3 regions of the Candidatus Symbiopectobacterium sp. NZEC127 genome follow, and region 3 is predicted to be linked to each of the others. Evidence: predicted binding sites of a transcription regulator. Region 3 holds the regulator's gene; each other region holds the start of a gene.
What was found. Region 3 encodes Fur, which represses iron uptake genes when iron is present. Its sites were predicted from a motif close to ATAATAATGAGAACNACTATCAA; they were not measured.

Region 1: a site for Fur is predicted at 2,536-2,558, ahead of sufA (Fe-S cluster assembly scaffold SufA). Genes of this name have one in related genera too.
Region 2: a site for Fur is predicted at 3,156-3,178, ahead of gpmA (2,3-diphosphoglycerate-dependent phosphoglycerate mutase). Genes of this name have one in related genera too.

Annotation. Positions count from the first base shown of each region.
Region 1 covers NZ_JAGFPG010000001.1:1,377,743-1,385,494, forward strand. The annotation lists gene sufC (Fe-S cluster assembly ATPase SufC) at 1-508, opposite strand, end outside; gene sufB (Fe-S cluster assembly protein SufB) at 617-2,113, opposite strand; gene sufA (Fe-S cluster assembly scaffold SufA) at 2,122-2,496, opposite strand; gene J5069_RS06290 (hypothetical protein) at 2,941-3,342, shown strand; gene J5069_RS06295 (hotdog fold thioesterase) at 3,400-3,816, opposite strand; gene J5069_RS06300 (FAD-binding and (Fe-S)-binding domain-containing protein) at 3,829-6,885, opposite strand; gene ydiK (AI-2E family transporter YdiK) at 7,257-7,752, shown strand, end outside.
Region 2 covers NZ_JAGFPG010000009.1:7,611-15,362, forward strand. The annotation lists gene aroG (3-deoxy-7-phosphoheptulonate synthase AroG) at 1-853, shown strand, start outside; gene J5069_RS22210 (PDDEXK nuclease domain-containing protein) at 926-2,068, opposite strand; gene gpmA (2,3-diphosphoglycerate-dependent phosphoglycerate mutase) at 2,374-3,126, opposite strand; gene J5069_RS22220 (efflux RND transporter permease subunit) at 3,334-6,465, opposite strand; gene J5069_RS22225 (efflux RND transporter periplasmic adaptor subunit) at 6,462-7,752, opposite strand, start outside.
Region 3 covers NZ_JAGFPG010000004.1:362,674-370,425, forward strand. The annotation lists gene nagE (N-acetylglucosamine-specific PTS transporter subunit IIBC) at 1-1,429, shown strand, start outside; gene glnS (glutamine--tRNA ligase) at 1,657-3,315, shown strand; gene fur (ferric iron uptake transcriptional regulator) at 3,392-3,838, opposite strand; gene fldA (flavodoxin FldA) at 4,174-4,701, opposite strand; gene J5069_RS17400 (methyl-accepting chemotaxis protein) at 5,156-6,832, shown strand; gene ybfE (LexA regulated protein) at 6,908-7,195, opposite strand; gene ybfF (esterase) at 7,370-7,752, opposite strand, start outside.

The DNA of each region.
Region 1 (7,752 bases), on a different contig from region 3:
CCAGAATACACAGCTCCGGCTCCAGCGCCGCCATTTGCAGAATGTCATTACGTTTTTTCTCGCCGCCGGAAAAACCCACGTTAACCGAACGGGTCAACAAATCTGCCGGCATTTTTAGCAGTTTGATTTTATCTTCAATAAAATCGGCGAAATCGAAGCGGTCCAGCGGCTCTTGCTCGCGGTATTTGCGCACGGCGTTTACGGCGGTTTGCAAAAAGAACTGGTTACTGACGCCGGGGATCTCAACCGGGTATTGGAAGGCCATAAAGATGCCCTCACCGGCGCGATCTTCCGGATCTAACTCCAGCAAGTCTTTGCCTTTGAACGCCACCGTGCCGTCGTTCACTTCATAATCTTCACGGCCCGCAAGCGTGGCGGAAAGCGTACTTTTACCAGAACCGTTGGGTCCCATGATGGCGTGAACTTCACCGGGTTTTACCTCGAGGTTCAGTCCGTTCAGGATCGCCTTACCTTCAACGCTTACGTGTAAATTCTTAATGCTTAACATAGTTTATCCTTGCGGCGTCGTGCCGAGCACGCCTGATAACATCAATTCGCGTGGGGTGCTGTCAGATTGACATTCGGCACCCCGCTGCATTTTTAGTCTGCGACGCACTTAGCCGACGCTGTGTTCCAGACTGATCGCCAGAAGCTTCTGCGCTTCGACGGCAAATTCCAGCGGCAGCTCCGAGAACACATCCTTACAGAATCCGTTCACGATCATCGAAATAGCATCGTCTTCACTAATGCCGCGTTGCAGGCAATAGAACAGTTGGTCTTCGCCAATGCGTGAGGTTGTCGCCTCGTGCTCCAGCTGCGCGCTGTTGTTACGCACTTCCACATAAGGGAAAGTGTGCGCGCCGCAGTCGCTGCCAATCAGCATCGAGTCGCACTGGGTGAAGTTGCGCGCATTGGTGGCGCTCGGCATGATTTTCACCAGACCGCGGTAGGTGTTCTCACTGTGTCCGGCAGAGATCCCTTTGGAGATAATCGTGGAACGGGTGTTCTTGCCGATGTGGATCATCTTGGTCCCGGTATCCGCCTGCTGATGCCCGCTGGTCAGCGCAACAGAGAAGAATTCACCCACCGAGTTATCTCCGCGCAAAATCACACTCGGGTATTTCCAGGTGATGGCGGAGCCCGTTTCAGACTGGGTCCAGGACATCTTGGCATACTCGCCGGCACAGAGCGCGCGCTTGGTAACAAAGTTAAGGATACCGCCCTTGGCATCCTGACCGGAGAACCAGTTCTGCACCGTGGAGTATTTGACCTCAGCGTTTTTGTTGACGATCACTTCCACCACGGCGGCATGCAGTTGGTAGCTGTCGCGCACTGGCGCTGAGCATCCTTCGATATAGCTGACATAGCTGTCGTCATCGGCAATCAGGATGGTGCGTTCAAACTGCCCGGTTTTCGCCGCATTGATGCGGAAATAGGTGGAGAGCTCCATCGGACAACGCACGCCTTTGGGTATATAGACAAAGGTGCCGTCAGAGGCTACCGCGGCATTGAGCGCGGCAAAAAAGTTATCGTTGGCAGGCACTACCGTGCCGAGGTATTGGCGCACCAGATCGGGATGTTCCTGAATCGCCTCGCTGAACGAGCAGAAAATAATCCCCTGCTGCGCCAGCTCTTCACGGTAGGTGGTCGCCACCGATACCGAGTCAAAAATCGCATCCACCGCCACGGCTTGCCCTTCGCGCACTGGCACGCCGAGCTGATTGAAGGCATTTTCAACTTCAGCAGTCAGGTAGCTGTTCACCTCGGCAATGCTGGACTGCTGCTTGGCGCCGGGTTCAGAGCCGCAGGTGTCATCACAGTGGCCGCAAGAGGGTGCTGAATAATAGCTGTATTCCTGATAGTCCAGCTTGTCATAGTGCGCTTTTAGCCAGTGCGGCTCCTCCATCTCCAGCCAGGCGCGATAGGCATTGAGACGGAACTCCAGCATCCACTCAGGTTCGTTGCGTTTGGCGGAGATCGCTCGCACCACCTCTTCATTGACGCCACGCCCCAGTTGGTCTGTGGCCAGTTCGGTGAAAAAGCCCTCTTTGTAGCGGCCATCCCCCATCCAGATTTGCACATCGTCGGGTACATCTACATTGCTACGCGCCATATCAGTCATCACTCAACGCCAAAGCTTTCGCCACACCCGCAGGCATGCTGCGCTTTGGGATTATTAAATTTGAAAATCTGGTTCAAGCCTTCACGCACATAATCCAGTTCGGTACCATCGATAAAGGGCATCGCCTTTAGGGGTACGTACAAATGTGCGCCCTCGCGCTCGAACACCAGGTCGCCGGCATCCGGTGCGTTGACCAGATCCAGCACATAACCAAACCCTGCACATCCTGATTGCTTGACGCTCAAACGTAACCCTTTCACCGTGTCATCAGACTGGACCAGGCGCAGGATCTGTTGAGCGGCGCTGGCCGTCAGCGTCAGCCCTTTCCAGGTGTTTTCATCCAGTGAAAATGTTTCTACGTTTCCCGTTTGCATCCGCCATACCTCGTTTCAGAAAAGCTCTGTCTGAGCCTAATGTTAGTGATAATGATTATTGCTTCAACCTCTTGTTTCGAAGGGGTATTTGTAACATTTCACCGCAACCTGAAAAAAAACGATTTTTTTTTGCCTGTCAGCACGTTCATAAGCTGACAATAAAAAAATAACCTGTTGATATAAAATAACTAATTTACCACCACGTGACAGACAGATGAATTAGTATAAACATATTGTTATCATAATTATAACATTCATAGACGATACCTATTTTTAAAACAGGAAAAATCGTGACCGTTTTTATCGTTTGATTGCGCATTTATTGACCATAAAAAGACTTATCGGGCCGTACACTTTTTTTTTCGCAGGCACCGGGTGATAGGTTGATCCCGATGAACATTAGAAATATGATAATGATTATCATTAATATCCATGGTAATCCCTATGCAATCCGTGAACGCCTGGCTACAGCATCAGATTGACGAGTACAAGTTCTTGATCCGGGATGTCACCGTGGATTTCTATATGGCCGAAGCGCGGTTGAATCGGCACGAAAGCCATATCGACCACTTGCGCCGCTACCACAATGCCTGCATGGAGATGATCGATCTGTGCCGGAAGAACGGCGACGATGAGAGCTATTTGCACGCCCTGGTCAAATTGCATAACCGCTTGATTAAAGAAATCAACAATGAAGGGCGTTGCCACCTTTTTCGCGTGCAGAGTTACTACTTTGCACGCAACACGCTAAAGCTGATTTGCCACCAGCTCAGCCTTGAAGGCTGTTGGGATAAGGCCACCGCGTTTCAGACCGATTTTGTGCGGCGCGTCCCCTTTTTGCCTTGACGAGCGCAAGAATGAAAATGCGCGCCGATTGGCGCGCATTTTACCGTTACGGCGAGATCAAGGCGTCACCACTGCCGTGGTGAGACGAGAAGTGCAACACAGACGGTTACTCTCGTCGTAGATGTCAATTTGCCACACCTGATTGCGACGCCCCACGTGCAGTGCGCGACACACGCCACGCACGTGTCCTGAAGTCACTGCGCGCAGATGGTTGGCATTAATCTCCATCCCCACCACGCGCTGTTCTCCTTCGGTACACAGGTAGCCTGCAACCGAGCCGAGCGACTCCGCCAGCACCACCGATGCTCCGCCGTGCAGCAGGCCGAAGGATTGGCGCGTGCGCGCATCCACCGGCATTGTGCCTTCCAGGGTATCTTCTGCAATATGGGTAAAACGGATCCCCAGATGCTCCATCATACAGCCCAGGCTGTGCTGGTTAATCAGCTCCAGCGTAGCCGCTCTTTTCCACAACATAACGCTCTCCTGTCAGACGAGATCCAGTAATGCCTGCAACGGATGACGCAATCCTTGGCCTTCCATACGCTTCACCTGACTGCGGCATGAATAGCCGGTTGTCAGACAACGCGTGGAGGGTAATTTTTGCAACGCCTGCTGCCAGGACAAGGCATAGATCCCCTTGGAGTCAGCCAGGTTCTTGCTTTCATGACCATAGGTGCCAGCCATACCACAGCAACCGACGTTGACGTTTTCCAGTCGGACACCGAAACGGGCAAAGATATCGGCCCACTGTTTGCTGCTGGTCGGCAGCGAAGTTGATTCGGTACAGTGACCAAACAGATACCAGGCATCATCGCGCGGTGCGGCCGTCGGTGTTCTCGCCGACAGCAGCGGCAGCAGCCACTCATGCACCAGTTGCACCTGAAAATCGCCGCGTTTGTCACCCAGAATTTCGCGGTATTCATCGCGATAACAGAGCACCAGCGCCGGATCGACGCCAATCATCGGCATACCCAGCCTGGCGACCCGGTTCAGGAAATCCGAGGTTTTCGCCGCCGTTTTAGCAAAACGCGTTAAAAAGCCTTTGATATGCTGCGGCTTACCGTTGGGTGAAAAGGGCAGCAGTACCGGCTTGAGATCCAGTTTTTCCACCAGATGCACCAAATCGGCTACCACTTGCGCGTCGTAATAGCTGGTAAACGGGTCCTGCACGATCAGCACGTAGCGATCGCGTGACGCTGCGGCGACGCTTTCCAACTGCTCAAGCGTAGTCGTCATTGCCGGGTGTCCGGCAAATTGCTGACGTAGCGAAGGAGAAGAGAGTAACGGCAGATCGGTCATACCGATCGTCCGGCGGCTCAAGGCGTCAACCAGTGGCATTTTCAGGAAGAAGTTGAAGGTCTTGGGACTCAGCGCCATCAACGGCGCGTAACTTTCCACACTGGCCACCAGATAATCACGCGCGGGACGTAAATAACGCGTGTGATAAAGCTGGAGAAAACGCGCGCGGAATCCCGGCACATCTATCTTGATCGGGCATTGGGTTGAACAGGCTTTACAGGCCAGACACCCGGACATGGACGCTTTCACTTCGTGAGAGAAGTCATACTCGCCCTGGTGCGCGCGCCAGCTGTTACGCGTCTTTTCAATCAAGCCACGCAGGCTTGGTCCCCGCTCGGCCAACGACTGCTCCAGCGTCACCGGATCGACGCCCTGTTCGGCAAGCAAGCGCAGCCATTCGCGCACCAGCGTCGCTCGCCCTTTCGGCGAATGAATACGGTTGCCGGTGATCTTCATGGAAGGACACATCGGGCTGTTCACGTCAAAGTTGAAGCACAGACCGTTGCCGTTGCACTCCATCGCACCACGGAACGACGTACGTACCGCCAGCGGAATGCGGCGATCGAAGGTGCCACGCTTCTCGGCATCAATACGCATCATCGGCGCATCGACGGCCAACGGCGCGCAAATCTTGCCGGGATTGAGGCGGTTATGCGGATCGAAGGCGGCTTTGATGCGCCGCAGTTCGTTATACAGTGCTTCGCCAAAAAATGCCGGGCTGTATTCGGCGCGGAACCCCTTACCGTGTTCCCCCCATAGCAGGCCGCCATATTTGGCCGTCAGCGCAACAATCTGATCGGAAAGGTGTTTCATCAACACTTCCTGTTGCGGATCGCACATATCGAGCGCCGGGCGCACGTGCAGCACGCCCGCATCCACGTGACCAAACATGCCGTAGGTCAGGTTGTGGCTATCGAGCAGCGCACGGAACTCAACGATGTAATCCGCCAGATGCTGCGGCGGCACACAGGTATCTTCCGCAAACGGGATCGGCTTGGCCTGCCCTTTACTGTTACCCAGCAGCCCCACCGCTTTTTTACGCATGGCGTAAATGCGCTCAATGCCAGCGAGGTCATGGCAAATCTGATAGCCGATCACCCCGGCCTCACGGGCCGAGAGCAGGCCCTCAATGCGCTCGCATAGCGCGCTGACTTGCCCATCGATCAGCGCTTCATCATCCCCGGCAAATTCAACGATGTTCAGGCCCAGCATCTCTTGACCAGGCACATCCTGGATCAGTTCGCTGACCGAGTGCCAAACGATATCCTCTCGCGCCAGATTCAACACGCGGGAATCAACGGTTTCGACTGAAAGCGCCTTGGCTTCCACCATAAAAGGCGCGCTGCGCAGCGCTGAATCGAAGGAGTCAAACTTGACGTTGACCAGACGTCTGACCTTTGGCAAGCGCGTAATATCCAGCTTGGCTTCTGTGATAAAGGCCAGCGTACCCTCTGCGCCCGTCAGGATGCGCGTCAGGTCAAACGTTTGCATATCATCGCTGAACACGTGACGCAGATCGTATCCGGTCAGGAATCGGTTCAGTTTGGGGAATTTATCGAGGATCAGCGCTCGCTGGTCGCGGCAACGTTCAAAAACGGTGCGATATACGCGCCCTATCGGTGAAGATTCTTGCGCCAACTGCTGCGCCAGCGCCACGGGCATTGCCTGCGTATCCAGCATGTCACCGCCCAACAGCACGGCGCGAACCCCCAGGACATGATCCGAGGTTTTGCCGTACACCAGAGAGCCTTGCCCTGACGCATCGGTGTTAATCATGCCGCCCAGGGTGGCGCGGTTGCTGGTGGAGAGTTCCGGCGCAAAGAAATAGCCGTAAGGCTTGAGGTACTGATTGAGCTGATCCTTGATAACCCCAGCTTCAACGCGAACCCAGCCCTCTTCGGGATTGATTTCCAAAATCCGGTTCATGTAGCGGGACATATCCACCACAATGCCCTGGTTTAGCGCCTGCCCATTGGTGCCGGTACCGCCGCCGCGCGGGGTAAACGTCAGCTCACGGTAAGGCTCTTGTACTGACAACTGGGCCAGCAGTGCCACATCTGCCGTCGAGCGGGGAAACACTACCGCATCGGGTAACAGCTGATAAATGCTGTTGTCGGTCGACATGGTTAAACGATCGGCATAACTGGTGGCGGTATCGCCGGTAAAACCACGTTGCTTCAAAGCATCCAAAAAATTTAGCACCGGCTGAGCCAGCCCAGGTGCATGAGAGATCTGTGGGATCATTATGTGTTGACCCTGTCTGTCGACTAAAAAATTATTAGCGTGTTGTGAGTGTGTTTGTTGTAAAAATCATTGTGCGAAATCGCGGTTTTACGTTTTATCACATTTCCGCGCTATGCGCCGCCATCCCAGGAAAAACTTTTTGTCTGGCGGCACAGCATGATTTTTGGAGCCCTGTCCGTGAATGCGTTAACAAAATAACTCACTCGCTGTCAAAAACGCGAGAAATACCCCATGATAAGTTATCCCCGCCGGATGACCCGAGCGATCGCAGGGAACTTGTTCAACGTTGGGTCTCTCTACAGAGGTATTGTCCATTGACGAAGTCATCATCGCCAAAACCGCTGGCCGCGCACTCTCCACTGTCGGCAACGATGCCGCAAAACACGCGCCAGCAGCGTTTTGATTTGCCACGAATCCTGTTTAGTCTGCTGTTTATCACTATCATGATCATCGCCTGTTTCTGGGTGGTGCAACCCTTTATTCTGGGCTTTGCCTGGGCCAGCATGGTGGTGATTGCCACCTGGCCGCTGATGCTGAAAATGCAAAATCTACTGTGGGGCAAGCGCGCGTTGGCGGTAACCGGCATGACGCTGTTACTTTGCCTGCTGTTTGTGATGCCGATTTCCATCCTGGTCAGCACGGTGATGGACAATACCTCCGCCATCGTCAGTTGGGCCTCCGGGCAAGAAAAACTGACGCCTCCCCGCATGGAGTGGCTGACGTCCCTGCCTTTCGTCGGCGACAGACTGTTTTACAGTTGGCACAGTTTGCTGCAAAGTGGCGGCAGCGGCGTGTTTGCCAAAGTGCAGCCCTATATCGGCCAAACCGCCACCTGGCTGTTATCGCAAGCGGCACACATCGGGCGTT
Region 2 (7,752 bases), on a different contig from region 3:
GGCTGCAAAAGAATACGCCGCACGTTTGCTCACGCTGCGCAATGAATTAAGCGACGAACTGGAAGTGGTGATGCGTGTCTATTTCGAGAAACCGCGCACTACTGTGGGTTGGAAAGGGCTGATTAACGATCCGCATATGGATAACAGCTATCAGATTAACGATGGATTGCGTATCGCCCGTCAACTGTTGGTAGAAATCAATGATAGCGGGTTACCTGCTGCGGGTGAGTTTCTGGACATGATCTCGCCGCAGTATCTGGCAGATTTGATGAGCTGGGGTGCCATCGGCGCACGCACCACGGAATCTCAGGTACACCGCGAACTGGCTTCTGGTCTCTCTTGTCCGGTTGGTTTCAAAAACGGCACCGATGGCACGATTAAAGTGGCGATCGATGCGATTAACGCCGCGAGTGCGCCGCACTGCTTCCTGTCGGTGACCAAATGGGGCCACTCTGCCATCGTCAACACCAGTGGTAACAACGATTGCCACATTATTTTGCGTGGTGGAAAAGCGCCCAATTACAGCGCCGAGCACGTTAGTGCCGTTAAGGATGGGCTGGAAAAAGCCGGACTGCGCCCGCAGGTGATGATCGATTTCAGTCATGCCAACAGCAGCAAACAGTTCAAGAAGCAGATGGACGTGGGGACGGATGTTTGCACGCAGATTGCTGGCGGTGAACGCGCCATCACCGGTGTGATGGTGGAGAGCCACCTGGTGGAAGGCAATCAGAGCCTGGAAAGCGGCGAACCGCTGGTTTATGGCCGCAGTGTGACAGATGCGTGTATCGGTTGGGAAGATACTGAAACGCTGCTGCGACAGTTGGCTGCGGCGGTTAAAACGCGACGCGCGTAAAAAGTGGTTAACGAGCACATCGCTTGTTCCTGACCCCTGAAAGGGTCAGGAACGTCTGATGAATAGGAATGTTTACTTTTTGGCATCCGAGACGGGTTGTGTCACCCCGCGCGAGGCCAGCATACGTTGTGTATTTTCAAGCTCTTCTTGCAGTAACTCAGCATTTGGCAGCACCGTGCGAAAGTTTGCTGCCATCACCTTGGTAGGGAGTCCTTCCAAGGCATATCTTGCTAAAGCATGACCTCTGTCAGCACAGAGAATTAAGCCCACGGGAGGATTCTCGTCAGGCAAGGTCCAATGTTCTTTGGCATAGTTACAGTACATATGCATCTGGCCTACATCCCCATGAGTCAGACTACCGAGTTTTAAATCAACGATGACCAGACAGCGCAACTGGCGATGAAAGAATAGCAGATCAACGCGATACCAGGTCTGATCAATGCGTAGTCGTCGCTGTCGTCCGATAAAGGTAAAACCATCACCGAGTTCCAGCAGAAAGTCCTCTAATCGATGGATTAACGCTTCTTCCAGATCGGACTCTGAATACTCGTCTTTGAGATCGAGAAACTCCAGCACGTAAGGATCTTTGATCGCCTCATTGGGAGTAACAATGTCTTGTTGCTTCGGTATTGAGCCAGTGACCAGCATGGCTGCTTTATCACGGGAAAGCGCAGTGCGCTCATAAAACTGGCTACTGATTTGTCGGTCGAGTTGTCGCACACTCCAGCCGCCTTGTAGCGCTTCGGTTTCATAGAATTGGCGGGCATAGGCATCCTTGACCGATAACAGACGAACATAGGCTGACCAAGGCAGTGTGAAAAACTGTGCCAGTTCAGTGAGTTCAAAATTCCGAGACAGTGTCTCGGAATTTGTCGGATCGCGTTGCTTGCCAGATTTCCGAGACACTGTCTCGGAAATCATTGAACGTGAGTAGGTGAGGAAGAATCGGCGCATATTTTCCAGATTATCCACGCTGAAGCCGCGTCCAAACCGTGCTGTCAGATCATTGGATAAGCGCGCAATCAATTGCTCGCCGTAACCGGCTCGACGTCTGCCCTTCTGCTCGGCCTCAATAACGCGTCGGCCAATATCCCAATAGCTCGCTGTCATCAATGCATTGACGCTGTAGGCAACGGTGTGGCGAGCATCATCGAGCAACGCTACGATACCATTGTGGATACTGGCATAACCCGAGGGTAATGCGGTGCGCTTCATCGCTACAGCAGATTTCTTTTTTTTACTCAAGGCATCACCTCCGCAAAACACAGCCTCCTGCCATGTCATAGTGATGATGTTACGGCCTTGAACAGGCCTGACACTATCAAGGCGTCGGGCCCGTTGTTAACTTTGGAATCGGCATTCCAGAGAACGCCGTTATCAAGCCGATGCGTTGACGTTTTATACAGGCCCTGTTGGCAATTAACAGGGCGTGCCTTCGCCTGACGCAGAGGGCACTGTGCTAAAGCAATAAAAAAACCCGGCATATGCCGGGTTTTTTGTTACTACACATCAAACAGATCTTATTTAGCTTTGCCCTGATTGGCAACAGCAGCGGCTTTCGCTGCGATTTCGTCAGCGTCACCCAGATAGTAGTGTTTGATAGGCTTGAAGTTTTCATCGAACTCATACACCAACGGCACGCCAGTCGGGATATTCAGCTCAAGGATTTCATCTTCGCCCATGTTGTCCAGGTATTTCACCAGCGCACGCAGGGAGTTACCGTGTGCAGCGATAATAACGCGCTCACCGCTTTTGATGCGTGGCAGAATGGTTTCGTTCCAGAACGGCACAACGCGTTCAATGGTCAGCGCCAGGCTTTCGGTCTGCGGCAGTTCAGCGTCAGTCAGAGACGCGTAGCGCGGATCGTGGCCAGGGAAACGCTCATCTTCACGGGTCAGCGCAGGCGGAGTGATAGCAAAACCACGACGCCATTGTTTAACCTGATCATCACCGTATTTTTCTGCGGTTTCTGCTTTGTTCAGACCCTGCAACGCGCCGTAGTGGCGTTCGTTCAGTTTCCAGCTCTTTTCCACCGGCAGCCAAGCCTGATCCAGCTCGTCCAGGATGTTCCACAGCGTGTGAATGGCGCGTTTCAGCACAGAGGTATAAGCGAAATCGAAGGAGAAACCTTCATTTTTCAGCAATGTACCAGCGGCTTTGGCTTCTGAACGGCCCTTATCGGACAGATCAACATCGTACCAGCCTGTGAAGCGGTTTTCATTGTTCCACTGGCTTTCACCGTGTCTCACCAGTACCAGCTTAGTTACAGCCATAGCTAAACTCCTTCATTCCTAAGATTTCAGTGATAACTGATCTCATTATATTGCTGCGCTGCAATTAACGGCAATCAATAGTCACCGATAAACCTGATTTATCTGCATTAACTTTGCTCATTATCACGTTATGGCTTGCTCGTTTCAGCTCACAGCAATAGCCTGTCGGCCCAAGATGAGTATGGGCCGACATCACGGGATTGCCACTCAGGCGCTATCGCCTCGTTTACGGTGGGTCAGCAAGTAGAACGCGGGGATCACCAGCATCGACAGCAAGGGGGCTGTTACCATGCCGCCCACCATCGGTGCGGCAATGCGTTGCATCACCTCCGCTCCCGTGCCACCGCCCCACATAATAGGCAATAGCCCGGCCATGATGGTGGCGACTGTCATCACTTTGGGGCGCACGCGCAACACGGCACCTTCATGAATGGCCTCGCGCAGCAAAGGGAGCGCCAGCGTCTCATCGGATTGTTGACGTTTTTCAATGGCGTGGTTGAGGTATAACACCATGATAACGCCGAACTCGGCCGCTACCCCGGCAAGCGCGATAAAGCCCACCGCCGCCGCTACCGATAAGTTATAGCCCAGCAGATAAAGCAGCCATACGCCACCAATCAGCGAAAAGGGCAGGGTGCCCATGATCAACAGCGCATCCTTCACCTTGCTGAACGTCACATAGAGCAGGATAAAGATAATCAACAGTGTGAACGGCAATACCACTTTGAGTTTGGCCGTCGCGCGCTCAAGATACTCAAATTGTCCAGACCAGCTTAGCGACACGCCTTCTGGCAATTGCACCTGCTGTTCTACCGCACGTTGCATATCCTGCACGGCAGATTTCAGATCGCGGCCGCGAATATCGACATAGATCCAATCCGAAAGACGTGCGTTTTCACTTTTCAGCATGGGCGGCCCGTCGCTGATGCGAATATCGGCCAGTTCCGAGAGCGAAATTTGCCCACCGCTTGCGGTAATGACCGGTAAATTCTTGAGTTTTTGCAGCGAATCGCGGATCTCACGCGGATAGCGCAGGTTGATAGGATAACGTTCGCGCCCCTCAATGGTTTCGCCAATATTTTCCCCACCAACCACTACAGACACGATGGATTGCAGCTCTTTGACCGACACGCCATAACGCGCCGCCTTGGCGCGATCGATATCGATATCAATATAGCGACCACCGGCCAGACGCTCTGCCAGCGCAGAGGTGACGCCGGGAACGCCGCGCACCACCTGTTCAATCTGCTCGGCCACGGTTTCAATTTGCGCGATATTGCTGCCGTTCACTTTGATGCCCACCGGGCTTTTGATCCCCGTCGCCAGCATATCCAACCGGTTGCGGATGGGCGGGACCCAGATATTGGCGATCCCCGGTACTTTCACAATGCCGTCGAGTTCACTGACCAACTTGTCCATGGTCATGCCGGGCCGCCACTGATCTTTGGGCTTAAAACGTATGGTGGTTTCGATCATGGTCAACGGTGCGGGGTCGGTGGCGGTTTCTGCCCGACCCGCTTTGCCGAACACGGTGTCGACTTCCGGCACGGTTTTGATCAGCCGATCCGTCTGTTGCAATAACCGTCCTGCTTCCCGTGCGGATATTCCCGGCAGGGTGGAGGGCATGTAGAGCAAGTCGCCTTCATCCAACGCGGGCATAAATTCGCTGCCCAATTGAGAAAGCGGATAGAGCGTCGCCAGCAGCAACATTCCCGCTACGGCCAGCGTCACTTTTGGCCACTGTAATACCCGATCCAGCAGCGGCTCATAGGCACGGATCAGCCAGCGGTTGAGCGGATTGGCGTGCTCATCAGGAATTTTTCCACGAATAAAATAGCCCATCAGCACCGGCACCAGCGTAATGCCCAGCCCGGCGGACACCGCCATGGCGTAGGTTTTGGTGAAGGCGAGCGGGGCAAACATTTTGCCTTCCTGCGCTTCGAGCGAAAACACCGGAATAAACGACAGAGTAATGATCAGCAAACTACAGAAGAGTGCGGGACCCACCTCCACTGCGGCCTTTTCGGCTATCTTCCAATAGTCATCAGAGGCGGGTTGCTGGTTTGGATGCTCATGTCGCCACTGTTCCAGCACCTTGTGCATGTTTTCTATCATCACAATAGCCGCATCCACCATGGCTCCGATGGCGATGGCGATGCCGCCCAACGACATGATGTTGGCGTTCACCCCCTGATAGTGCATGACAATGAAAGCGCCGAGAATACCCAGCGGCAGTGTCACAATGGCGACCAGAGCCGAACGGAAGTGGAACAGAAACAGCGTACACACCAGAGCAACGACAATAAACTCTTCGATCAGCTTGTGCGTGAGCGTGGTGATGGCGTTTTCAATCAAGTGCGAACGATCGTAAACCGGAACAATTTCCACGCCTGCGGGCAGGCTGCGCTTGATGTCGTTCAGCTTTAGCTTGACCGCATCGATGGTTTCCAGCGCATTTTTTCCTGATCGCATCACGATAATGCCGCCTGCGACCTCACCTTCACCATTGAGTTCAGCAATGCCACGCCGCATTTCTGGACCGATACGCAAGGTGGCGACATCTGACAGCATAATGGGGATGCCGTCTCGGGTGGCGATCACCACGTGCTTAAAGTCATCAAGCGTTTTGAGATAGCCCGAGGTGCGCACCATGTACTCTGCTTCCCCAAGCTCGACAACGGAACCGCCGCCTTCCTGATTCGCGTTTTGTACCGCGGTCATCACCATCTCGTGGGAGAGGTTTAGGGCGCGCAATCGGTCTGGGTTGAGCACTATCTGGTACTGTTTAACCATGCCGCCGACGCTCGCGACTTCCGATACGTTGGGCACGGTCTTTAACTCATACTTGATGATCCAGTCTTGGATGGCGCGCAGGTCGCCAAGGCTGTGCTGGCCGGTTTTGTCTACCAATGCATATTCGTATACCCAGCCGACGCCGGTAGCATCGGGGCCAAGGGAAGCCTTCGCCTGAGGCGGCAACGTTGACTGCACCTGACTGAGATACTCCAGCACGCGCGAGCGCGCCCAGTAGGGATCGGTGCCGTCTTCAAACAGCACGTAGACATAAGAATCGCCAAACATGGAGAAGCCGCGTACCGTTTTGGCACCGGGTACGGAGAGCATGGTGGTGGTGAGTGGGTAGGTTACCTGATCCTCCACCACTTGCGGCGCTTTACCGGGGTAGCCGACTTTGATAATGACCTGAACGTCGGAGAGATCGGGTAACGCATCAAGCGGCGCTTTTTGCACTGCCCACCATCCCCATGCCGCCATCAGCATGGCGCTCAACAGCACCAATAGCCGATTGCGTAGCGACCAACGAATAATGGCTGCAATCATTGTTGATGTCCTTGGTGTTGGTGGGCATTGCCGTTAGACACGGGGGTGACACTCACTAACCGTGCACCCTCTTCTGGCAGCGCAAAGGTGAAGCTGACCTGTTGACCGATGGTCAGTGAAGGGCGCAGTTCAGCAGAGGCAATAAAGTCCATGGTCATCGGGCCCCAGTTCAGTGCGGCAACCGGGCCGTGCGAAATCGTAATCGTGTCGCCGTCGATCGCCTCGATTTTCCCTTCCGCCTGGTAGGTGGGGGACGCGCTGGCCGCCGGGGTATCCTGTTTAGGTTGATCGTCTGCCATTTGCGGCAGTGCACTTTTCAGGCTCGCTTCAGAATCGATCAGGAATTGGCCGGACGTAACCACCGACTGGCCCGCGTTAAGGCCGTGAGTAACTTCTACCCAACCATTTTGGCTACGGCCTGTTTTCACTTCGACCGGCGTGAAGTGACCGTTACCGTCAGCCAGCAGTACTCGATTGTGCGTGCCAGTGGTGATGAGTGCTTCGTCGGGAATAGCGACCACGGGAGACGTGGTGATGGGATGCGTCAGTGTCACGTTGAGGATCATGCCAGGTTTGAGTAAGTGCTCTGGATTTTCCAGTGTCAGCCTGGCCTTTAGCGTGCGCGTTGAGGCTTCCAGATTGGGCAACAGTTCGTCCACCTTGCCATGAAAGGTTTTCCCCGGCCAACTGTCCGTGCTGGCACTGATGTCACTTCCGCGCGACAGCAGGCTGGCCTGACTTTCTGGGTAATCCACCACAATCCATACCGGGTCGAGCGTTGCCAGTTCAAACAGGGATTGTGCGGCGTTGACCTGCGCGCCTTCACGCACGTCCAGCTTATTGATATAGCCCTGTGCGGGGGCGCGCAGCGTGATGCGGGTTTGCGGTTTTCCCGAACGCTCAACGGCTTTAACAATCTCTTCTGGCATAAACTGCAATTGCAGACGTTCGCGTGCGGCGGTAACCAAAGACGCATCGCCCCATTGGCGAATGGCGAGGTATTCCTGCTGTGCGGCCGACCACTGCGGCATCCACAGCTGTGCCAGAGGATCGTTACGTTGAACAAACTGCTGTGGTGCTTTCACATACAGTTTTTCGACCAGCCCGTTGGCGCGCGCCGCAAGGGTCTCAATACCACGTTCATCGGTGGCGACAGTACCAAAGGCGCTCAGTTGCAGATCTAACGTGCGCTGCGTTGCCTGCGCCGTTTTCACGCCCAGATTTTGCTGTTGGCGTGCGCTGATGGTGATGCCACCGTCATCCTGAGTTTCATCGGCGTAGCGCGGC
Region 3 (7,752 bases):
CGCCGCGATTCTCATGGGGATAGGGTACTGGATCGATCCCAACGGTTGGGGCAGTGAGAGCGCGCTGGCGGCGTTGCTGATCAAATCCGGTGCCGCAATCATTGAAAACATGGGGGTGCTGTTTGCGGTGGGTATCGCTTATGGCATGTCCAAAGATAAAGACGGGGCGGCGGCGTTAACCGGATTCGTCGGTTTTCTGGTGCTGACCACGTTGTGCTCTCCCGCAGCCGTTTCGATGATCCAGCATATTCCGTTGGCCGAAGTGCCCAAGGCATTCAGCAAAATCCAAAACCAGTTTATTGGTATTCTGGTCGGTATTATTTCGGCGGAACTCTACAACCGTTACAGCCATGTCAAACTGCCCGAGGCATTGTCGTTTTTCAGCGGGCGTCGACTGGTGCCTATTTTGACCTCATTCCTGATGATCGCTGTTGCCTTCATCCTGATGTATGTCTGGCCGGTGATTTATAGTGCGCTGGTCACACTGGGCGAGCATATCCAGCAGTTGGGATCGGTGGGGGCCGGCGTGTACGCGTTCTTCAACCGCCTGCTGATCCCTGTAGGCCTGCACCATGCGTTGAACTCGGTATTTTGGTTTGATGTGGCGGGCATTAACGATATTCCGAATTTCCTCGGTGGACAGCAGTCGATTGATGCGGGCAAAGCGGTTGTTGGCATCACGGGACGCTATCAGGCGGGGTTCTTCCCCATCATGATGTTTGGTTTACCGGGTGCGGCATTAGCGATTTATCACTGCTCGCGTCCGGAAAACAAAAGCAAAGTGGCGGGGATTATGATGGCCGCCGCGTTTGCCGCTTTCTTCACCGGGATCACCGAGCCGCTTGAGTTTTCGTTTATGTTCGTAGCGCCCGTGCTGTATCTGCTGCATGCCGTGTTGACCGGGATTTCGGTGTTCATTGCGGCAAGCATGCATTGGATTTCCGGGTTCGGTTTTAGTGCCGGGCTGGTGGATATGGTACTTCAATCACGTAACCCGTTAGCTACCCAGTGGTATATGCTGATTCCGCAAGGGCTGATGTTCTTTGTTATTTACTATGTGACGTTCCGTTTCACCATCAAACGTTTCAACTTGCTGACGCCGGGGCGCGAGCCGTCGGTTGATGGTGGCGAAGCGGAGGGTGTGACGCTACATCAAAGCGTTGCCGAAAAGAAGGTGAATGATACGACATCTCTGGCTCAGGGGTATTTGGCGGCGCTGGGCGGTAAAGCCAATCTGGTCGGGATTGATGCCTGTATCACGCGTCTGCGGCTGAATGTGGTGGATTCTGCGCAAGTGGATGAGGCCCAGGCGAAACGCCTGGGGGCGGCGGGGGTTATCCGCTTGAATAAACAGAATGTGCAAATTGTTGTGGGGACGCAGGCGGAGGCGATCGCTACGGCCTTGAAGCAAATTCACCACGAGCAGTGATGGTGTTGTTAGCGTTGAATGGTGCGGCGTGGGGTATTCCTCACGCCGCATTTTTTATCGCCGTTAGCATAACAGGACGCCCGTTTTAGATTACTTCATGCGTAATCATCCGTTGTTTTGCCTCTTTCTGTGTATTTCATAAAATTTAGTGCAAGTAACAGTTGTGTCCTGCCGTAGCTTGTTGGATCATTGCGGGTTATGTGTCGTTTTGCATCGAGGAATCAAGCATGAGTGAGGCCGAAGCCCGCCCAACCAATTTTATCCGTCAGATCATTGATGAAGATCTGGCGTCTGGAAAACACAGCCTGGTACAAACCCGTTTTCCGCCGGAACCCAATGGCTACTTGCATATCGGCCATGCCAAGTCCATTTGCCTCAATTTTGGGGTGGCGCAAGATTACAACGGTCAATGTAATCTGCGTTTTGATGACACCAACCCGGTGAAAGAGGATATCGAGTACGTCGAGTCCATCAAGCAGGATGTGCAATGGTTGGGTTTCACCTGGAGCGGTGAGATTCGCTATTCTTCTGATTATTTTGACCAGTTGCATCTATATGCGGTCGAACTGATTGGTAAAGGGCTGGCCTATGTGGATGAACTCTCTCCCGAGCAGATCCGCGAATACCGTGGCACGCTGACCTCCCCTGGTAAAAACAGCCCTTACCGCGATCGCAGCGTTCAGGAAAACCTGAACCTGTTTGAAAAAATGCGCAACGGCGGGTTTGCTGAGGGCACCGCATGTCTGCGCGCCAAGATTGACATGGCATCACCGTTCATCGTGATGCGCGATCCGGTCCTGTACCGCATCAAATTTGCCGAGCATCACCAGACCGGGAAAAAGTGGTGCATCTATCCCATGTACGATTTCACGCACTGCATTTCCGATGCGCTGGAAGGGATTACGCACTCACTGTGCACGCTGGAGTTCCAGGACAACCGCCGCCTGTACGATTGGGTGTTGGACAACATCACCATTCCTTGTCATCCGCGTCAGTATGAATTCTCGCGCTTGAACCTGGAATATGCGGTGACGTCCAAACGCAAACTGAATCAACTGGTGACGGAAAAAGTGGTTGAAGGCTGGGACGATCCTCGCATGCCAACCATCTCCGGCCTGCGCCGCCGTGGTTACACAGCTGCCTCCGTGCGTGAGTTTTGTCGTCGTATCGGCGTGACCAAACAGGATAATAATGTCGAAATGGCGGCGCTGGAATCCTGTATTCGTGACGATCTGAATGAGCATGCGCCGCGCGCCATGGCGGTGTTGGATCCGGTAAAAGTGGTTATCGAGAATCTGCCAGAAGGCCACGAAGAGTGGGTTTCCATGCCGAATCATCCGAATCAGCCGGAAATGGGAACGCGTCAGGTGCCGTTCAGCCGTGAGATTTATATCGATCGTGCCGATTTCCGTGAAGAAGCGAACAAACAGTACAAGCGTCTGGTACTGGGTAAAGAAGTGCGTTTGCGCAATGCGTATGTCATCAAGGCGGAACGGGTTGAGAAAGATGAACAGGGCGTTATCACCGCGCTGTATTGCACTTATGATGCCGAAACGTTGAGTAAAGACCCGGCTGACGGGCGTAAAGTGAAGGGCGTTATTCATTGGGTTTCTGCCGCACATGCGCTACCGGCTGAGTTCCGCCTTTACGATCGCCTGTTCAACATGCCAAATCCAGGTGCGGCGGATGACTTCCTCGCAACCATCAACCCGGATTCGCTAAAAGTGGCTCAGGGCTTTGTTGAACCGAGTTTGGCAAAGGCAGAAGTAGAAAAAGCGTATCAGTTTGAACGCGAAGGGTATTTCTGTGCCGATCGCCGCTATTCGAGCGAAACGCATCTGGTGTTTAACCGCACGGTAGGTCTGCGTGATACCTGGGTTGGCTGAGGCCAGCGTTTGACTGAAATGAAAAAACCGCCTGTTTGGGCGGTTTTTTTATGGCATCAATCAGAAAAAACCTGACTTATTTTGGGTCGTGGAGCGTTTCTTCTTCGCGGCAGTCGCCCGTACTGCAATGGCCATAGAGGTATAAACTGTGGTTAGTCAGTTTGATACCGTGTCTGTCTGCGATTTCGCGCTGACGCGCTTCGATAGATTCATCACGGAATTCAATAACGCGTCCGCAATCCAGGCAAATAAGATGGTCATGGTGGTGTTGCTGTGTCAGCTCGAACACTGACTTACCACCTTCAAAATTATGACGGGTGACAATACCGGCATCATCAAACTGGTTAAGCACGCGATAAACGGTCGCAAGACCGATCTCTTCGCCCATATCTATCAGTTTTTTATACAAATCTTCCGCGCTGACGTGATGACACTCCGGATCCTGCAACACTTCCAGAATCTTCAGTCTTGGCAGAGTGACTTTCAAGCCGGCCTTCTTTAATGCGGTGTTATTGTCAGTCATGCGGGTTTAGTCCTGTTGCTTTCTCGTCGATGGGGGCAATTAAGCCTATGACATCGGTCGGCTCAAAAATTGTAATGGCGTCTCAATTATAGAACCGCGCATTAAAAATGAAAACCATGGGATGTTAACAATACCGTCTCCATAAAGAAAGTGTGCATTTGCGCGCAATCTCTTGTTGTAAAATGGAGAAAATTGATAAACGTACAAAACCGATGGGTACTATTGTACAGGCTTAGACCAGGAAGTTAAAAAAATGTTTCTATTAATTTAATCGGTTTTATCTATTAATAAAGCCCTGACATTGCTATCAGGGCTTTTATGTAAAACAGTGGCGATCAACCGGCCAGTGATTTCAGGTTGAGCTCTTCGCTGATTTGTTTGACCCAGGCACTCACGCGTTCACCGGTCAGTTCAGGTTGACGGTCTTCATCAATCGCCAGACCGATAAAGTGGTTGTCGTCTGCCAACCCTTTAGAGGCTTCGAAATAGTAACCTTCCGTTGACCAATTGCCGACAATCGTTGCCCCGCGCGGTTCAATAATGTCGCGCAGCGTTCCCATCGCGTCACAAAAGTATTCGGCGTAATCTTCCTGGTCACCACAGCCAAACAGGGCAACGATTTTTCCATTGAAATCAATTTCTTCCAATGTCGGGAAGAAATCGTCCCAATCGCACTGGGCCTCACCATAGTACCAGGTCGGAATACCCAGCAGCAGGATATCAAACGCTTCGATATCTTCTTTGCTGCTCTTGGCGATGTCATGAACCTCTGCAACATCACTGCCCAGTTGCTGTTGGATTGTCTTGGCAATGTTTTCGGTATTGCCGGTGTCACTGCCAAAGAAAATGCCTATGAGTGCCATGGATAAAATAACCTCTTTATTCTTAATGGTATGGTGCGGTTTATCACCTACATATCAAGTAATAATATCAGACGCAGGGGGTAGGAGAAACTTGTATCTTTTCCCTGACCCAAAGCGAAAATAACCGCTATTAAGTCAGGGTTTTTATCACATAGCTCATTTGCGCAATTCCGCCAGTTTTTTTAATTACTTTAGCGGCGGCATTGTTATCACCCGTTTCCCTATCTTTGTGAAAAATATGAGTAATAACTAATTTTTAGTCACAGCGTGCTGTAGATCACGGAGGGAAACTACTAAATATTCTTTTAATATTGACGATGAAAGTAGAAGGTTCGCTGTGTGCTTGCAAACGTGAAGCATCGCGTGTTTTTCCCGTTAGGGATTGTTTCAAACCTGATGATTTTTTTAAAAATAATAACCCTACCGTACGTTATTTTATATCTGGAGCTGGCTTATGCAATTTTTTAGAAACATCGCCATCAGAACGGCAATGTTATGGGTTTTAGGGGTTTTCTGTGTGCTTTGGGGCGGTGTTTCCGTCTACACCATTTTCTCCTTCAAAGAGATGACCACGACCTCACAGACCAGTACCTTACTGGTCCATAACATGAATTTAGTCAATCAGGGCAACGATCAATATTTTCGCATGGTAACCCGTTTGGCACGGGTAGTGGATTGGCGTCGTAACGGTGAAAACACCCTGGCGGATAAAGAACAGGCGTCAGCATTGACGGCATTGAACAACCTGAAATCCGATCTGGCCACCTTTAGCAGCATCGATCATGCGGGGTTGGATGCCGCGCTGGCTGAAGCGGTGGTCCGCGATTGGGGCAACCTGATTACCCAAGGCGTTGATCCGATGTTTCAAAAGGCGCAGGCCAACGCGTTGGATGAATATCAACGCTATGCCAAGGAAACGGTGCCTGCCCTCAGTCGTCAATTCGGGGCCTCGGTAAACGCGTTTAACAAGGCAGGCTCCGATAAGTTTGCCGCAGCGGGCGTGCGTTTTCAGCAAATCACTGCCGTTGGTCAAAATATTTTGCTGACGGGATTGATTGTTGGGCTGCTGCTGCTGTTTTTCACCGATCGCTATCTGGTGGCCTGTTTGGTGAAGCCACTCGATACGCTACGCGATCACTTCAGCGCTATCGCTTCCGGGCAACTCGGCAAGCCGATTCATGATTTTGGTCGTAACTGTGTGGGGCGGTTGCTGCCTCTGCTGCGGAATATGCAAACCAGTCTGGCGACGACGGTAAGCACCATTCGTTCCAGCACCGATGCCATCTACCTTGGCGCATCCGAGATTGCTTCCGGCAATAATGACCTTTCATCGCGTACTGAACATCAGGCTTCCGCACTGGAAGAGACGGCGGCCAGCATGGAGCAGTTGACCGCAACCGTCAAACAGAATGCGGAAAACGCCAATCACGCGAGCCAATTGGCGTTGCAAGCGTCCAATACGGCGAGAAAAGGGGGCGAGATTGTCGATAACGTGGTGAAAACCATGGCGGAGATTTCAGGAAGTTCAAAACGCATCGCCGAGATCACTACGGTGATCAACGGTATTGCGTTCCAGACCAACATCCTGGCGCTTAATGCCGCCGTTGAAGCGGCGAGGGCCGGTGAACAAGGGCGCGGTTTTGCGGTGGTCGCCGGTGAAGTACGCAGTCTGGCGCAGCGCAGTGCGCAGGCGGCAAAAGAGATCGAAGGGTTGATCGCCGAATCCGCCCACTGTGTGGGCACTGGCTCTCAGCTGGTTGAAGATGCTGGCGTGACCATGAGTGACATTGTTCGTGCCGTGACCAATGTGACGGACATCATGGGGGAAATTGCCTCGGCATCCGGTGAGCAAAGCAAAGGTATCGCGCAGGTTGGACAAGCGGTGGCGGAAATGGACAGCGTGACGCAGCAAAATGCGGCATTGGTGGAGCAGGCTTCTGCGGCCGCGCTGTCGTTGGAAGAGCAGGCTGCGGTGCTCAACCGGACAGTGGCCGTGTTCCAACTGTCAGAGTCCGCCGTGCCGGTGGCCGTTCCTGCTGCGGCGCCAGTCGCTGCTCTGGCGCGTGCTGGCAGTGCGACAACCGTCAAAAAGGCGTTGCCACCGGGAAACGATAACTGGGAAAAATTTTAATCGAGCGGTTTACCGAACAATGCCGTTACCAGGGAGGGAGACAGGGCGTCATGGATGACGCCGGAAATCAACGTATCAGGATGAAAGGTCTTTGTCCGCCAGTTGCGCCAGCAACATGCGCTCAATGAGTTCACTACGGCTGATGTTCTGCATTTCAGCCAGGCTATTGAGTGCTTCCACGGCTTCCTCATTAATTTTCAATTCGATGCGACGCAAACCTCGCACCTTGTCACGACGCAATTGATTGCGCTTGTTAATTCGAAGCTGTTCGTCGCGTGAAAGCGGGTTGGTTTTGGGACGACCAGGCCGACGTTCATCCGCGAACAGATCCAACGTGGTACGGTCCGTTTGTTCTTTTGCCATAGGTAGTGCTGCTGCAAGGAAGTCTGACCAAAATGCACGCATCGGTTCAGCGTGACATTTTGATGATGTGGTTACGGTGCATAAGGCTGATTCAGCCGTCCCTCTACTGCGGGCGCCATCATACCCCAGCGAGGCTGGCGGCGACAATGGGTAACTGCCGCCGATCGCTACGGATTATGCGGGGGACACCTCAAGAAAACGGTGGATAGCGCGCAGAACCGCATCGGGCTTTTCTGCGTGAACCCAGTGACCACTGCCTGCAATCACATGCGCTTTCGCATTGGGAAACTGCTGCAACAGCGTTTCCCGATAGCGGTCGTCCAAATAAGAGGATGCGGCACCGCGAATAAACAGAATAGGTTTGCGCCAGGCGGGTACGGTTTCCCAGCCAACGATGTGCTCATACTGCTCCCACAGCACCGGGACATTGAAGCGCCATTCCCCCTGCTGAAAGGATTTCAGTAGAAATTGCACCACGCCCTCTTCCTTAAGGTGGTGACGCATGATGGCGGCGGCTTCGGTGCGACTGGTGACGCCCGCAGCGCTAACCGCCCGCA